3 regions of the Promicromonospora noduliphila genome follow, and region 2 is predicted to be linked to each of the others. Evidence: riboswitches for the same ligand, from Rfam matches in the RefSeq annotation. Region 2 holds a riboswitch; each other region holds the start of a gene.

Region 1 (5,448 bases), 2.4 Mb from region 2:
TCGGCAGCGGCGGCAGGCCGAGCCGCGCCTGCTGGGCGGCGGCCCGCTCCGCGTAGGGCGCGCGTTCGACATCGGCCGCGGTGAGCGCCGCGGTCCGCGCGCGGACTCCCGGCACGACGACGCCGGGCGCCTCGGCGCGCGACCGGACCGCCGCGGTCGACGCCGCGAGCCGGTCGGCCACGGCCGCCCGCCCCTCGGCCAGGCCGGTCGCGAGCGTCACGACCTCGGCCACCTTCTGGTCCGCGAACGCGAGCCACGACTTCAGGCCGGCGTCGAGGCGCGGCTCGTCGCCGACGTCGTGCGGCACGTGCAGCAGCGACGTCGAGGTGCCGACGGCGACGGCCGCGGCGCCGACTCCGGTGCCCGCCGCCGTCAGGCCCTCCAGGGTGGTCAGTCGCGCGTCGAGGTCGGCGCGCCAGATGTTGTGCCCGTCGATCACGCCCGCGACCAGCGTCTTGGTCTCCAGGCCGGGCACGGGCCCGGTCGGCACTGCGCCGCGGACGAGGTCGATCGCTATCGCCTCGACGTCGGTGCCGGCCAGCAGGGCGAGCCCGTCTCCGGCCTCGCCGCGCAGGCCGTCGCCCGTTTCGCCGTCGGCCTTGCTGCGTAGGTCGCCGTACGGTGCGGTGACGAGGATCGCGGGCCGCTCGGCGACGCCGTTCGGGCCGGGAGCGGGGGAGAGGTCGGTCGCGAGGCGTGCGTAGGCGCGGCGGACGGCGTCGGCCACCTCGGGGAACGGGACGCCGAGCAGGTCGGTGACCAGGGCGGGCTCGTCGAGCTGCACCCAGGGCGCTCCCGCGGCGGCCAGGGCGCGCAGCAGGTCGGCGTACGCCGCGACGACGTCGTCCAGCCGGTCCAGCGGGCGGAAGCCCTCGGGGCAGCCGGCGGCCGCCTTGCTGAGCAGCAGGAACGTCACCGGGCCGACGAGTACGGGCCGGGTCACGACGGCCTGGCCGCCGTCCGCGGGGCGGGCCAGCTCGGTGAACTCGCGCACGGCGCGGTCGTCGACGAACCCGAGCGGGGTGTTCGGCCCGATCTCCGGGACGAGGTAGTGGTAGTTGGTGTCGAACCACTTGGTCATCTCGAGCGGGGGCTTGTCGCCCTCGCCGCGGGCGAGCGTGAAGTAGGCCGCGAGGGAGAGCGGCGAGCGGTCGGCGGGGACTGCCGGGCCGGCGGAGGGGGCCGAGCCCGTCCCGGCCTGCACCAGATCCTCGAACCGCTCGGGGACCGCGCCGAGCAGGGCGACGGCGTCGAGCACCTGGTCGTAGAACGAGAACGAGCCGGGGACGACGGCGGACCCGGCGTCCAGGCCGAGGCCGACGAGGTGGCGGGCCGTGGTGAGCCGGAGGTCGCGGGCGATCGCCTCCAGCTCGTCGGCGGTGGTGCGTCCGGCCCAGAAGGCCTCGACGGCGCGCTTGAGCTCGCGGCGCCGGCCGATGCGCGGGTAGCCGAGGATCGTGGCGCGGGGGAGGTGCGGGTGTGGGGACTCGACTGCCATGCGTATCAGCTCCATCGGACCTGGCGTTAGCACCTTGCCTCGGAATTGGCGCTCCGAGGCAGGTTGCTGCGGTGTCGTGGAGCCAGGACTCTCGACCGCTCTGGATGATTGACCTGGATCGTAAGCATGCCCGGGATGTGGTCGGCAAACCGTCCACTTTTCAAGACGGCGCTCTGATTGCCGGCGTTGCGGGCCAAATAGTGTGCCAAGCGCGCTGCGCACACCGGGCCGCCGTCCGCAGGCCCAGCCCGCCGCAAGCCCACGCAATTGACCATGCAGTTACTGCGGCAACGGGCCGTGGACCAGCAGTAACCACATGGTCAAGTCGGTGGTCATCAGGATGGTTATGGATGGCGGTGTTGGCGGCGGAGTTCGGTGATGGATCCTGGCGTTTCCCACGGAGTCCCATCCGAGAACCCGGAGAACCCGAACCCGAGAAGGCAGGACCACATGTCGAAGATCCTCATGGTCATCTCCTCCGCGGCGAGCCTGCGGCTGGCCGACGGCACCACCCAGCCGACCGGCTACTGGGCCGAGGAGGTCGCTGCCTGTGCCACGGCGTCGCCGGACTGCTGAGCGCCGAGGCACCTGACGGCGCGTTCGCCTACGCCGGGCGTGCGCTCACCGCGTTCACCGACGAGGAGGAGCACCAGGGCGGCCTGGGCGACGGCGCGCCGTTCCTGGTCGAGTCCCGGCTGCGCGAGCGGGGCGCCGTCGTGCAGACCGGGCCTGCCTGGAGCAGTACCGTCGTCCGGGACGGCAACCTGATCACCGGGCAGAACCCCCAGTCGAGTGTGGCCACGGCCGAGGCGGTGCTCAAGGCGCTCGCGGAACGGTGACGGGCGTCGTCCGCGGCCCCGTCGGTAGCCTTGCCCCAGGCGAGGACGGTCGGCGGCCTCTGTGACGGAGGGTGACGCGGGTGCCGAGTCTTGATCTCCTGGCCACGTTCCTGGAGGTCTACCGCACCGGCTCGCTGTCCGCGGCGGCCGACCGGCTCGGCGTGAGCCAGCCCGCCGTCACCGGGCAGCTCGCCCGCCTCGAGGAACAGCTCGGGACCACGCTGTTCGTGCGGTCCAGCAGGGGTGCGCAGCCCACCGAACGGGCGACGGCGCTGGCCGCCCAGGTCGGCCTCCACGTGGACGGGCTCCGCGCGGCGCTCGGCGCCGGGAGCGAGGACCGTCCGGTCGGCGGGCTCGTCCACGTGGGCGGCGCCGCCGAGCTGATGACCCTCCGGGTGCTGCCGCTCCTGGCGCCGATGATCGCCCAGGGTGTCCAGGTCCGGGCGGCCTTCGGGCTGGGCGACGAGCTGCTGGCGGCACTGACGGCGGGTCGCCTCGACGTCGTCGTCTCCTCGGTACGCCCCCGGCAGGACGGCGTGGCCGCCGCACCGCTGGTCGACGAGGAGTTCTTGCTCGTGGGGCCGCCGTCGCTGGCCCACACCGTCGACCCGGTGCGGCTCGAGGCCGACCCGGTCGCCGCGCTGTCGCACCTGCCGATCGTGGCCTACGCGGAGGAGCTCCCGATCGTTCGCCGTTACTGGCGCAGCGAGTTCGGGCGCCGGCCGCCCAACGCGGCGTCGCTGGTGGTCCCGGACCTCCGCGCGGTCCTCGCCGCCGTGATCGCAGGGGCCGGGGTCTCCGTCCTGCCCCGGTACGTCGTCGCCCCGGCGCTGGAGGCGGGCCAGGTGGTCCAGCTCCACCACCCCGAGGCGCCGCCGCTGAACACCCTGTTCCTGGCGGTACGACACGGCGTGCCGCACAGCCCGGCCCTGGCCGCGGTGCACGCGCGGCTCACGGAGGCCGCCCGCGAGTGGGGGAGTCTCTAGGGCGGGTACAGCGATGCGCCGAACCGGCGGTTGCCCTGAGGCCTGCGCGCCGAGCCGCAAGTTGGTGACGATGGCGGACGCCGAGCCGCAAGTTGGTGACGACGACCGACGCCGAGCCGCAAGTTGCTCGCACATCCGGCCGCCCAACCGCAACGACACGCCGATCTGACCCGGCGGATTCGGCGTGTCGTTGCGGTTCGGCGTGGCCAGTCGGTCAGTCGGCCGGGTGGGGAGCGCGTCGCGTCGTCGTCCAGAGGATGACGGCGGTGGTCGCGAGGGCCGCGCTCACCGTCAGCGGGCCGGTGACTCCGAGCGGTTCGATGGCGGCGCCGGCGAGGACCGGGCCGATCAGGGCGCCGAGGTTGAGCGCGACGGTCGAGAACGCCCCGCCCATGGTGGGCGCGGCCTGCGCGGAGGCCATGCTGCGAGCGATCAGCGTGCCGCCGATGGCGAACGAGAGCGCGCCCTGTACCGGGGCCAGCAACCACACGACCAGGGGGACCGTCGGGATCGCCGCCCACAGGAGCCAGCCCGCCAGGAGCGCCGGTGTGCCGCCGCCGAGCACGAGCCGCCAGTGAGCGTCCGCGAGGCGGCCCGCCGCCGTGACGCCGGCGAAGGCGCCCAGCCCGAACAGCGCCAGAACTACCGGCACCAGCGACGAGGTGAGCCCGGCGCCGTCGGTCACGAGGGGTGCCAGGTAGGTGAACGCGCCGAACGTCGCGCCGTTCACCAGGACGGCGAGCATGAGGCTGCGCCGCAGGTCGGCGGAGCGGAGGGCGCCGAGCTCCGCGCGGAGGTCCACCGCGGGGTGCGGCAGACGAGGGCCCAGCCGCCCCGGCGTCAGACCGACGACGGCGACCAGCGCGACCGCCGACACCCCGCCGATCGCCCACAGCGCCGAGCGCCAGCCCCAGAGGTCGCCGAGGAGAGCCCCGGCGGGGACGCCGGCGATCAGGGCGAGCGTGGTGCCGCCGAGGATCGTGGCCAGCGCCCGGGCCTGCCGGGCGGCCGGGACGATCAGCGGCACCGTGGAGAGCGCGACGGCGAGGAACCCGGCGTTCGCCAGGGCCGCGACGAACCGCGTGGCGAGCAGGACGGCGAACTGGTCGGTGAGCGCGCCGACCACGTGTGCCGCGACGAAGAGCAGCAGGCAGGCGGACAGGGTCCAGCGGGGCGGCAGCCGTCGTCCGAGGGCCGCCGTGAGGGGTGCGCCGACGACCATGCCGACGGCGAAGCCCGAGGTCAGGGAGCCGGCCTGGGCGAGGGAGACGCCGAGGCCGATGGAGATGCCGGGCACGAGCCCGGCGAGGACGAATTCCGACGTGCCTTGCGCGAAGACCGCGACAGCGAGCACGTAGAGCAGGACAGGCATGAACGACTCCGAAGGGGAGAGGGAACGGGTAGGCCGTGGCGGCACTACGGGCCCTTCGGATGCGCGGAACGGCGCCCGTTCGCGGAGCGGGGCTCGCGGAGCGGGGGACGAGGTCGTGCCTCGCCGGGTCTCTACAGGGGCATCTCGGGCTACCGGAGTACCGGCAGCCCGAACCTGGATGCTTCTGGAGACCTCACCCGGCGAAGCTATCACGGCCCGCCGAGCAGGATCAGGCAAGAACGCGCGAGGAAAGCCAGCACCGTCCGGCCCCGCGATCACCTTGACTTGAGCACGAGTCAGGGCACGAGATCCCTGCCTCCCGCAAGAGGTCAGCAGCACTGTTCGACAATCGAGACAGGGGTACACCATGTCGATCACCGTCGTCGTCGGAGCCAGCTCCGGCATCGGGCAGGCCGCCGCGATCCGCGCCGCGCAGGGCGGGTCCGGCGTCATCGTCACCTACAACTCGAACCGGGACGGGGCGCTCGAGACCGTCGCGCGCATCGAGGAGGCCGGCGGCACCGCCGTCGCCCTGCCGCTCGACGTCGGCGACAGCGCGACGTTCCCCGCGTTCCGCGCCGCCGTCGAGCGGGCCCTGGCGGAGACCTGGGGCGCGCAGCAGATCACGGGGCTGGTCAACAACGCCGGGTACGGCGGCGGGACGCTGTTCGCCGACACCACCGAGAAGCAGCTCGACGACTTCTACCGGGTCATCTTCAAGGGCCCGTACCTGGTGACCCAGACCCTGCTCCC
Region 2 (5,448 bases):
GTCTGCGCCGAGATCGAGACCTGCGTGGTCCTCGTGGTGTCGGGGCGGCCGCAGGTGCTCACCGAGCAGCTCGGGTCGATCGACGCGCTGGTCGCGTCGTGGCTGCCGGGCACGGAGGGCGCCGGCGTCGCCGACGTGCTGTTCGGCGAGCGGCGGTTCACGGGCAGGCTGCCGGTCTCCTGGCCGCGGTCCGCGGACGACCCGGTCGTGAACGTCGGCGACGCGGACTACGACCCGCTGTTCCCGTTCGGCTGGGGCCTGTCGACAGGCGGCCGGCACTCGGCCTTCGACCGGCAGCGGTTCGAGCTGCAGGACGCGGTGCTCGACCCGGCGCGCGGGGTCCCGGCGTCGTCGTCGCAAGCGATCGCGAAAGCGGACGTCGCGCTGCTGGAGGGGCGCGGAGGCCTGGCGCAACGGATCCTGAGCTCGGCGGACTCGGCGGACTCGGCGGACTCGGCGGACTCGGCGGACTCGGCTGACGGGTCCTGACGGAGCTTGTCGAGAGCCCGTGCTGAGGGCAACCGGCTGGTCCTCGACCTCCGTCGAACCCGTCGGGAGAAACGTCCTCGCGGGGGTGTGTTGCTTGGCGTCGACATCGTCTACGCAGAGCAACACACCCCCGCGAGGGAAGTTGATCCCAGGCCTACTTCGTGGAGGGCCTACTTCGTGGACGCGAGGGCCTGTTCCACGTCCTCGACGAGGTCCCGCGCGTCCTCCAGACCGACCGAGAGCCGGACCGTCGTCTCCGCGATGCCGACGGCGGCCCGGCCCGCGGCGCCGAGCTTGCGGTGCGTCGTCGTCGCGGGGTGCGTGATCAGGGACTTCGCGTCTCCGAGGTTGTTCGAGATATCGATCACCCGGAGCGCGTCGAGGAACGCGAACGTGCGCTTCTTCGCGGTCTCGGCGTCGGTGTCCTCGGGAACCGCCAGGTCGAAGGTCACCACGGTCCCGCCGCCGCTCATCTGCGCCCGCGCCAGGTCGGCCTGCGGGTGGGAGTCGAGGAACGGGTACCGCACGGCGCCCACGCCGGGCAGCTCCTCCAGGGCGTGCGCCACGGTGAGCGCGCCGGCGCCCTGCGCCGCCACGCGCACAGGCAGCGTCTCCAGCCCCTTGAGCAGGGTCCACGCGTTGAACGGCGACAGCGACGGCCCGGTGTTGCGGATGAGCGTCTGCACGGGCCCGGTCACGTACTCGGTCGAGCCGAGGATCGCGCCGCCCAGCACCCGCCCCTGCCCGTCGATGTGCTTGGTCGCCGAGTAGACGACGACGTCCGCGCCCAGCTCCAGCGGCCGCTGCAGCAGCGGGGTCGCGAACACGTTGTCGAGCACCACGGTCGCCCCTGCGGCATGCGCCAGGCCGACGACGGCGCGCACGTCCACGATGTCCTGCATCGGGTTGGACGGCGTCTCGAAGAACACGACGTCCGCCGGCGTCGCCAGGGCCTCCTCCCACTGGGACAGCACGTGCCCGTCCACGTAGTCGGTGCGCACGCCCCACTTGGCGAGGATCTCCTCGAAGATCACGACGGTCGACCCGAACAGGGCCCGAGCCGCCACGATCCGCGACCCCGACTTCACCAGCGCGGCCAGCGCGGTGAACACCGCCGACATCCCGGTAGCAGTCGCGTAGCAGGCCTCCGCGCCCTCCAGCAGGCGCAGCCGCTCCTCGAAGGTGTGCACCGTCGGGTTGCCGTAGCGCGAGTAGACGAACCGGTCGAGGTCGCCCTTGAACGCGGCCTCGGCGTCGGCCGCCGAGTCGTAGACGTAGCCCTGGGTGAGGAACAGCGCCTCGCTCGTCTCCTGGAACTCGGTGCGCTGGTGCCCGCCGCGCACGGCGAGCGTCGCCGGCCGGACGCCGTCCGGGAGCGGCTTGCGGCCGGACCCGCCCGGGTTGGCGTCGGGCGGGAAGGCCCCGGTGACGGTCACCGGCCGGTCTCCGATGCGGGCGTCTCCGACGCGGGCGTCTCCGCCACCGCTGCCGCCCCGTCCGGCGACCACGGCAGGCCCGCGACCTTCCAGCCCTGCTGGTCGCGGACGCCGTCGGCCCCCGGAGCACCCTCGAAACCCTCCAGCACGTTGTACGACGGCGTGATGCCCGACGCCGTGGCGAGCCGGGCCGCGCCGATCGAGCGCTGGCCGGACCGGCAGAGGAACACGACGGGGCCGCCCGTGACGCCGGCCGCCTTGAGCTCCGCGAGGAACTCGGTGTTGGGGCGGCCGCCCGCGTGCACCCACTCGCTGAACACGGGCCGCTTGTCGAGCGACGCCGTGTCGGGGACGCCGATCGTGCGCCACTCGCCCTCTGTGCGGACGTCCACCAGGGTGGCCTCCGGGTCGGCGGCGAGCAGGTCCCATGCCTGCTGGGGCGTGATGTCGCCGGCGTAACCGTCGGCGGGGTGGGCGTCGGGGTGCGCGGGATCGCTCATGGTGGTCCTCCATCGGTCGTGGCGGTAGCACCCTCGTCCGCCCTCGCCGCGGGGCGGGGCGCTGGGTTGCTGCGGCGTCGTCGTGCCACGTCACTCGGCCGCTCGGGATGGTCGCCTGCCAGCCTACGACACGTGTCCGGTGGGTGGAACAGCGTCTCGACATACGAACGGGCTCGGTCGAGGCATGACCGGATCGTGGGACCAGCATCTGAGACGCCCGTTGACGCGCGTTGGCCAGCACCACAGGATGACTCCAGGTCATGAGCGCCAGCGCCAAGCCCCGGCTCGCTGGCCGGCAACCCTCCCTCCGCGGTGGGGTGCCCCGGGTGACGACCTGGCCGCACGCAGACCGCGTGCGGCAAGCGCGGGGGACCTCCCCCAGGACTGTGCTGGAGGACGCCATGTCTGCACCCACTCTCACCCGTGACTCGGCTCTCCCGGACGCACCGGTCACCGACGTCGCCCCGCTGCGCCCCGTCGTCGGTGGTGCGACGGCCGTCCCGCTCGTCGACGGCACGCAGGTCTCGTACGCGAACCTGGACGTCGCGGCGTCCGCCCCCGCGCTGCAGGCGGTGGCCGACCGCGTGGCCGAGGTGCTCCCCCTGTACGCGAGCGTGCACCGCGGCGCGGGATACCTCTCCCAGGTGAGCACGGCGCTCTACGAGACGGCTCGCCGCACCATCGGCACGTTCGTCGGTGCGCGCGAGGACGACCTGACGATCATCACGCGCAACACCACCGACTCCCTCAACCTCCTCGCCGGCTGCATCCCGGCGCAGGCCGACGGGGCACCCGGCCGCGTGCTGGTGCTCGACGTCGAGCACCACGCCAACCTGCTGCCCTGGCAGCGGGACACCGAAGCGACCGTGCTGACCGGCGGCCGCACCGTGGCCGAGACCCTCGCCCAGATCCGCGAGGAGCTGGTCGACGCCGCCGCTGCCGGCCGGCCGTTCGCCCTCCTCGCCCTCACCGGCGCCTCCAACGTGACGGGCGAGTCGCTGCCCGTCGAGGACATCGTCGCCGTCGCCCACGAGCTGGGGGCGCGCGTGGCGCTCGACGGCGCCCAGCTCGTGCCGCACCGCCGCATCTCCCTGGAGTCCACCGGCGTCGACTACCTCGCCTTCTCCGGGCACAAGACCTACGCCCCGTTCGGCGCGGGCGTCCTGGTGGGCCGCCGCGACTGGCTCGACGCGGGCACGCCGTACCTCGCGGGCGGCGGCGCCGTCCGGCGCGTGCGGGTCGCCGGCACCGACTGGCACGAGGGCCCTGCCCGTCACGAGGCCGGCTCGCCCAACGTGATCGGCGCCGTGGCGCTCGCGGCGGCGTGCGAGGAGCTGGCCGCGCTCGACCCGGCCGACGTCGTGGCCCACGAGAGCGCGCTGCGCCGCCGGCTCGTCGCGGGGCTGGAGGCGATCGACCGCGTCGAGGTCGTGCGGGTCTGGGCCGACGCCGTCGACCCCGTCGGCGTCGTCACCTTCACCGTGGCGGGCTACGACCCCGGCCTCGTCGCCGCCTACCTGTCCGCCGAGCACGGCATCGGCGTGCGGGACGGCCGGTTCTGCGCGCACCCGCTGCTCGGCCGCCTCGGGTTCGATGCGGGGGCGGTGCGCGCGTCGGTCGGCGTCGGCACCGCGGGCGAGGAGGTCGAGCGCCTGATCGCGGCGGTCGGCCGCCTCGTGGCGGAGGGTCCGAGCGCCGGGTACGACGTCGTCGACGGGCTCTGGGTGGTGACCGACGACCCGCGCCCCGTCCCGGAGGGTTCCGGCCTCGCGGGCCTCCTGGCGACGGCCGCCCTCGGCTTCGACGAGGACTTCGGCTGCCTTCCCGACGAGTCGTAGCACTGGCCGGGCGTACCGGTCACCTGAGCGACCCGTACGCCTGACCGGTGTGCCGTCACAGAGCGAGCGCCACGCAGAGGCCGCCCATGGTCACGTCGAGCCCGATGCACCACAGCGCCAGCGAGCGGTTGACCACGATGTCGCGCCGGTAGTGCACCAGGTCCCAGCCGGCGTGCGCGGCCAGGGTGAGTCCCGCGAGGGCGAGCCCCAGACGCGGCTCCAGGTACAGCGCGACGGCCGCCACCCCGAAGTAGCCGACCATGGCGGCGGTCTGCGGCCACGTGGCGCGACGCCGCAGCGCCAGGCCTATCCCGGCCAGAACCACGCCCACCAGCGCGAACGTGATCCAGCGCGGCGAGCCGGTCAGCTCGGACACGACGGGGATCGCCGACGCCGGGACCACGGCCAGCCAGCCCGCCCAGCGAACCCCGGTCACCGCCGCGGCCAGGTAGCACAGCGCTGCGACGCCGACGGCGGTGGTCGGGTCCTCGGCGGCGGCGTCCTGCCAGGCGCCGCCGGCAAGCGCCGTCCCGCTGACCAGCAGGCCGAAGCCCGTGACCGCCCCGAGCACTATCCACGCGGCGTTCGTGGGCCAGGTCCCGGTCCAGCGGCTCGGCCGTGCGGGGGCGGCCGTCTCGAATGTCTCGGTCATCGTTCCAGTCCTCTCGTACCGCGTCGGTATACCCCCAAGGGGTATGCAACCACCGGCGCTGGAACGAGCGGAACCCCTTTCGGGCAGAACCGAAGGTGGGTTTTCAGAGGGGGAACGCCCGCGGGCGAGGCAGCGCCGCCTCGAGCTGCGCGGCCAGCGCCAGCAGCGTCAGCTCACCGCCCGGCCGGCCGATGAGCTGTACCCCCATCGGCAGCCCGGCGGGCGCCTCGGGGGTAGGCGCGGTCCAGTGGATGGGCACGGTGATCGCGGGCAGCCCTGCGACGTTGAGCATCGACGTGAACGGCGTGTACTGACACTGCTGCTCGAAGTTCCGCTCCGGGTCCTCCGCGTCGTACCACCCGATGGGCCGCGGCGTGAGCGCGAGGGCTGGCGTCATGACGGCGTCGTACGCGCTGACCTGCGCGACCAAGGACCGCTCGAAGTCGGTGAGCGTGCGCACGGCCTCGGCCAGCCGGCGCGCCGGCACCTCGCGGCCCGACCGGATCAGCCACTGGGTCAGGGGCTCCAGCTTG
Region 3 (5,448 bases), 250 kb from region 2:
TGAAGGACCTGTTGAAGGCCCTGCCGTGGATCGGGCCCGCGGTCGCGCTCATCGCGGCCGTGGTCCTGTTCCCGGTGGGCGTGATGTTCTGGAACTCGACACGCGACATCAGCCAGAGCGGCGTGGACGACGGAGGCGTCGGCCTCGCGAACTTCGCGACGGTGGTCGGCTTCCAGTACTTCTGGCCGATCCTCGGGCGCACGGTCGTGTGGGTGGTCGTCGTGGTGGGCTGCACCCTCATCGGGTCGCTCGCGCTCGCGGCGCTGCTGAACAAGGCGTTCCCCGGCCGCCGCCTGGTGCGGATGGCCGTCATCGTGCCGTGGGCCTCCAGCGTGGTCATGACGACGCTGGTGGTGCACTACGGCCTGGAGCCCTACTTCGGCATCATCAACTCGTTCCTCGTGGACGTCGGCCTGATCGACACGCCGGAGGGCTACGGCTGGACCAGGCACCCGGAGACCGCGTTCGCGTGGGCCATCGTGGTGGCCGTGTTCGTGTCGCTGCCGTTCACCACGTACACGATCCTGGCCGGCCTACAGACCGTCCCCGGCGAGACCGTCGAGGCCGCGCGCATCGACGGCGCCGGAGGCCTGCGGACCTACTTCAGCGTGGTGCTGCCGCAGCTGAGGGGCGCGGTGTCGGTGGCGGTGCTGATCAACATCATCAACGTGTTCAACTCGCTGCCGATCCTGCGGGTCATGACGGGCTCCATCCCCGGGTACGACGCCGACACCGTCATGACCATGATCTTCAAGTACATGCAGAACCAGCGGCAGATCGACCTGGCGAGCGCGCTGTCGGTCATCGCGTTCCTGGTGGTCATCGGGATCGTCGCCGTCTACGTGCGGGTCGTCCGCCCCCTGGAGGAGGTCTGATGACCGCGATCACCGACTCGGCGACGACGCCGCGCGAGGCGACCCGTCCGCCGTCGGACGACCGGCGGCGGGTGCGGAAGTACACGACCGACCAGGTGCCTCTCGGCTCCCTGCTGCTGCGCCTGCTCGCGGGGCTCGTGGTGCTGGTGGTGTTCCTGCTGCCGTACGTGATCATGTTCTTCGGCTCGGTGAAGACGAAGGCAGAGATCAGGTCGGTCGATCCCACCTACTTCCCCACGGAGTGGCACTGGGAGAACTACGTCACGATGTGGTCGACGCCCGAGACGCCGCTGCTGCAGAACCTGATCTCCACCCTGGTGATCTCGGTGTGCGCGACGCTGCTCGTGCTCGCCGTCGCTCTGCCCGCCGCCTACTACACCGCGCGGTTCCGGTTCCGCGGGCGGCTCCTCTTCCTGTTCCTCGTGATCGTGACCCAGATGGTGCAGCCGGCGGTGCTGACCTCTGGCCTGTTCCGCGAGTTCATCGCCATCGGGATCCTCGACACGTGGGCCGCGATGATCCTGGTGAACGCGGCGTTCAACCTGTCGTTCGCGGTCTGGATCATGCACAGCTTCTTCGCGGGCATCCCGAAGGAGGTGGACGAGGCGGCGCAGCTCGACGGCGCGGGCACCCTGACCGTGCTGACCAGGATCAACCTGCCGCTCGTGTGGCCAGGGATCGTGACGGCGATCGTGTTCACGTTCGTCGCGTCCTGGAACGAGTTCGCGGCCTCGCTCGTGCTGCTGACGACGGCGGGCAACCAGCCGCTGTCCGTGGCGCTCACCAAGTTCGTGGGCCAGTACGAGACGTCGTGGCACTACGTGTTCGGGGTGTCCGTGGTGGCGATCGTGCCCGTGGTGATCCTGTTCATGATCATCGAGAAGCGGCTGGTGGGCGGCCTCGTGGCGGGGTCGGTGAAGTAGCGCGGCGAGGGTTGGACCGGGGCGTCTCGGAGGTCGGACGGAATCTGTCCCAGTGCTGGACAATCACTTAGCATGGTGGCGATCCCATCCAGAGCGGTCGAGAGTCCTGGCTCCCTGACACCGCAGCAACCTGCCGACTTCCTGCCCCGTGGCCGTGGCGTGAGGACGTAAGGTGCTCACGCCAGGTTCGATGGAGCAGCCATGGTCGCCGAGCCACACCCGCATCGCCCCACAGTGTCGTTCGAGCTGATGCCGCCGCGTCGGCCCGACGTCGCGCCCAACTTCTGGGAGACGGCGCAGCGGCTCGTGGCCGCCCACCCGGACTTCGTGTCGGTGACCTACGGCGCTGCAGGGGGCGACCGGGCGACGTCGCGGGAGGTGCTCGCCACGCTGCTGCGGGGCACGCCCGTGCTGCCGGTGGCCCACCTGACCTGCGTGGGGGCGTCCCGGGAGGACGTGTCCGAGGTGATCGACGAGTTCCTCGAGGCCGGCGTGCGGTCCTTCCTCGCCCTGCGGGGTGACCCGCCACGCGACGAGCCGGACTGGAGCCCGCCGTCGGACGGGGTGCAGTCCAGCGTGGACCTGGTCCGGCTGCTGCGGCAGGTGGACGAGCGCCGGTGCGCGGCGGACGCGAGCACCGCGCTGCGGTCGGCCGCCCGGCCGCTGGCCATCGCCGTCGCGACGTTCCCCGACGGCAACCCCGGGGCGCGTACGACGCGCGAGCAGGAGGTACAGCGGCTGCTGGAGAAGCAGGAGGCGGGCGCGAGCTTCGCGATCACGCAGTTCTTCTACCGGGCGGAGTCCTACACCGGGTTCGTCGAGGCGGCCCGCGCCGCCGGCGTGACCATCCCGATCCTGGCCGGGGTGCTGCCCACCACCGAGGCGCGCAGGCTGCGCCGCGTCGAGGAGCTCACGGGCGTGGCGGCACCCGCCGAGCTCCTGCGAGACCTCGACCGGCTCACCGCGCCCGACGGCGCCGTGGACCCGGAGGCGCAGCACGCGCACGGCATCGAGTACTCGGCGGTGCTCGCGCGCGAGGTGCTCGACGCCGGTGCCCCCGGCGTGCACGTCTACACGTTCAACAAGCACCGTCCGGCGCTCGACCTCCTGGAGCGGGTGGGCCTCACGGGGCGTGCGGCGGCGTAGTGCTCGCGCATGGGGAGTTGTCCCCATGCGGGCTGCTTGTCGCACGTCTGGCCCGCCACGAGACTTGGCGCGTCCCGGCGTGACCCGTTTCGTGGAGGTTCAACCGTGCACACTCACGACCACTCTCACGACCAGTCGTTCGATCTCGGCCCCAAGGATCTCGACCCTGACCGCCCGGCCTTCGGCGAAGGCGCCCAGCTCGGCCGGCGCGACCTGTTGCGCGGCGCCGTCGTCCTCGGCATCGGTGCCGCGGGCGCGACGATCGCGGCCCCCGCCGTCGCCTCGCCCGCCGTCGCGTCGCCTGCTGTCGCCGGGGCCGGCGCTCCGGCGCGCGCCGGGGACGCGCCGCCGTCCCTTGCCCCCGATCCCGAGGCGCCCGCCGACGCGCCGCCGGGCGCGCTCGCCGGTGTCGAGGTCGCCGCGCCGACCATCGCGAGCTGCGCCACCTGGGGCGCGCAGGCCCCGCGCGGCACCATCGACAGCGTCTCGACCAACCCGAACAAGATCCTGATCCACCACACGGCGTCGGCGAACGTCACGGACTACTCACAGGCCGCCGGGTACCAGATCGCCCGCGACATCCAGCAGTGGCACTTCGCCAACGGCTGGGTGGACACCGGCCAGCACCTCACCGTGAGCCGCGGCGGCTACGTGATGGAGGGCAGGCACGGCTCGCTGTCCCGGCTGCAGAACGGCAGCGGCATGGTGGTGGGCGCGCACGCGCCCGGGCAGAACAGCCAGGCCATCGGCATCGAGAACCAGGGCACCTACACGAGCGCGACGCCGCCGGCCCAGCTCTGGAGCCGGCTGGTGGAGCTGTGCGCGTACATCTGCGACCAGTACGGGATCGCGCCCACGCAGATCTACGGGCACCGGGACTACACGGCGACGGCCTGTCCCGGCGACGTCCTGTACTCGATGCTGCCGCAGCTCCGGTCCGAGGTCGCGGCCGCCCTGGCGGGCACGAGCTGGTCCGTCATCGTCGACAACACGTCTTCCGGCTTCGCCGCCGGCTCGGCCTGGCTGACGTCGTCGTACTCGGCCGAGCGGTACGGGTCCAACTACCGTTACGCGACGCCGGCCGAGGTCAGCGACCTGGCCACGTACTCGGCGACCATCCCGTCCAACGGCTCGTACCGCGTCGAGGCGTGGTTCCCGGGGATCGCGGGCTACAACACGTCGACGCCGTTCATCGTCTACACGGGGACCGGCTCGTCGACGATCCGCGTGGACCAGTCGTCGGCCGGGGGCGCCTGGCTCTCGCTCGGCACCTACGCCATGACGGCGGGCACCCGCACCGTCGTGGCGGTCAGCCGCTGGACCCAGGGCACGGCGTACGTGGTGGCGGACGCAATTCGGATCACGCGGCTCTGACCGTCCCGGGTCGCGCTGCCGGCGGCAGGTCGCGACGCGCGGCAGGAAAGACCTGCCCCGCGGGGGCGTGTTGCGGACAGTAGACGTTGCCTACTGTCCGCAACGCGGCCTCGGGAGGACGCGTTCAGGGAAGTCGGTGCGCGTGCGGCGCGGGACCAAGCGCACCGTGGCCGACGGCGCTCACGTGTCCACTCGCTCCTGGCCGCTCATCGCCTGGATGGACTGCATGACCTGCTCGGTCAGCTCGCGCCGCGCCTGCGCGGGCTTGGTGCCCGCCGCGATCTGGCGGGACGGGTCGATCGGCGCGCCGAAGTGCACCTCCACCCGGGCGATCCGCGGCATCTTGCCGATGGGCTTCACCTTGTCCGTCCCGAGCAGCGCCACGGGGACCACGGGCGCCTTGCCGGTCAGGGCGAGCCAGGCGACGCCGGTGTGCCCCTTGTGCAGCTTGCCGTCGCGCGAGCGCGTGCCCTCGGGGTAGATGCCGAACGCGCCGCCGCGCTGCAGCACGGCGAGCGCGTCCTCCAGCGAGCGCTGCCCGGCCCGCGGGTCGTCGCGCTGCACCGGGATGTCGCCCATCTTGGTGAAGAACCAGCGCGAGATGCGGCCCTTGATGCCCTTGCCGGTCCAGTACTCGGCCTTGGCCAGGAACGCCACGTGCCGCGGCGCCATGATTGGGATCAGCAGCGAGTCGATGAACGACAGGTGGTTGCTCGCCAGGATCACGGCGCCCCGCTTCGGGATGTTGTGCAGGCCGGTGACGCGCGGGCGCAGAAGCACGAGCACGAGCAGCGAGAGGATGAGCTTGAGGAACCGGTACGTCACCGGCCTATTGTGCACCCCTCAAGCCCACCCCGTGGACGTGGTGCCGGGTGGTGAAGAAGGCTAAAGAGACCTACAAGCCCGTTCCGGCGTTCGCCCGCCAGACGTACGGGTCGCGGGAGCGGCCCGTACGCCTGACACGTACCGGAGCGGTCCGTCAGTCCGCGTCCTTCTCGACGGCCGCGACCTGGCTCTGCACCTCCCGGACCCGCGCGACGTCGAGCTTCTCGCTGCGGTCGAACCGGTAGATCCCGTTCTCCTCCTGGAAGACGTCGGTGAGCTGCGTGTAGCAGTAGCCGAACATCTGC

What was found. Region 2 has a riboswitch for S-adenosylmethionine ahead of AC0QU1_RS01345 (aminotransferase class V-fold PLP-dependent enzyme). Riboswitches for the same ligand answer to the same signal wherever they lie in the genome.
Region 1: another riboswitch for S-adenosylmethionine. It lies ahead of metE (5-methyltetrahydropteroyltriglutamate--homocysteine S-methyltransferase); the one in region 2 lies ahead of AC0QU1_RS01345 (aminotransferase class V-fold PLP-dependent enzyme).
Region 3: another riboswitch for S-adenosylmethionine. It lies ahead of AC0QU1_RS00315 (methylenetetrahydrofolate reductase); the one in region 2 lies ahead of AC0QU1_RS01345 (aminotransferase class V-fold PLP-dependent enzyme).

The regions. Positions count from the first base shown of each region.
Region 1 covers NZ_CM167806.1:2,719,559-2,725,006, forward strand. The annotation lists gene metE (5-methyltetrahydropteroyltriglutamate--homocysteine S-methyltransferase) at 1-1,498, opposite strand, end outside; SAM riboswitch class I at 1,507-1,609, opposite strand; gene AC0QU1_RS11900 (hypothetical protein) at 1,949-2,074, shown strand; partial or broken gene AC0QU1_RS11905 (type 1 glutamine amidotransferase family protein) at 2,050-2,337, shown strand; gene AC0QU1_RS11910 (LysR family transcriptional regulator) at 2,418-3,323, shown strand; gene AC0QU1_RS11915 (Cmx/CmrA family chloramphenicol efflux MFS transporter) at 3,538-4,695, opposite strand; gene AC0QU1_RS11920 (SDR family NAD(P)-dependent oxidoreductase) at 5,063-5,448, shown strand, end outside.
Region 2 covers NZ_CM167806.1:320,324-325,771, forward strand. The annotation lists gene AC0QU1_RS01330 (glycoside hydrolase family 3 protein) at 1-489, shown strand, start outside; gene AC0QU1_RS01335 (O-succinylhomoserine sulfhydrylase) at 660-1,925, opposite strand; gene AC0QU1_RS01340 (rhodanese-like domain-containing protein) at 1,922-2,425, opposite strand; SAM riboswitch class IV at 2,682-2,796, shown strand; gene AC0QU1_RS01345 (aminotransferase class V-fold PLP-dependent enzyme) at 2,827-4,263, shown strand; gene AC0QU1_RS01350 (hypothetical protein) at 4,319-4,915, opposite strand; gene AC0QU1_RS01355 (amidase) at 5,019-5,448, opposite strand, start outside.
Region 3 covers NZ_CM167806.1:71,908-77,355, forward strand. The annotation lists gene AC0QU1_RS00305 (carbohydrate ABC transporter permease) at 1-875, shown strand, start outside; gene AC0QU1_RS00310 (carbohydrate ABC transporter permease) at 875-1,798, shown strand; SAM riboswitch class I at 1,880-1,995, shown strand; gene AC0QU1_RS00315 (methylenetetrahydrofolate reductase) at 2,000-2,944, shown strand; gene AC0QU1_RS00320 (golvesin C-terminal-like domain-containing protein) at 3,050-4,318, shown strand; gene AC0QU1_RS00325 (lysophospholipid acyltransferase family protein) at 4,499-5,143, opposite strand; gene AC0QU1_RS00330 (glycoside hydrolase family 2 protein) at 5,298-5,448, opposite strand, start outside.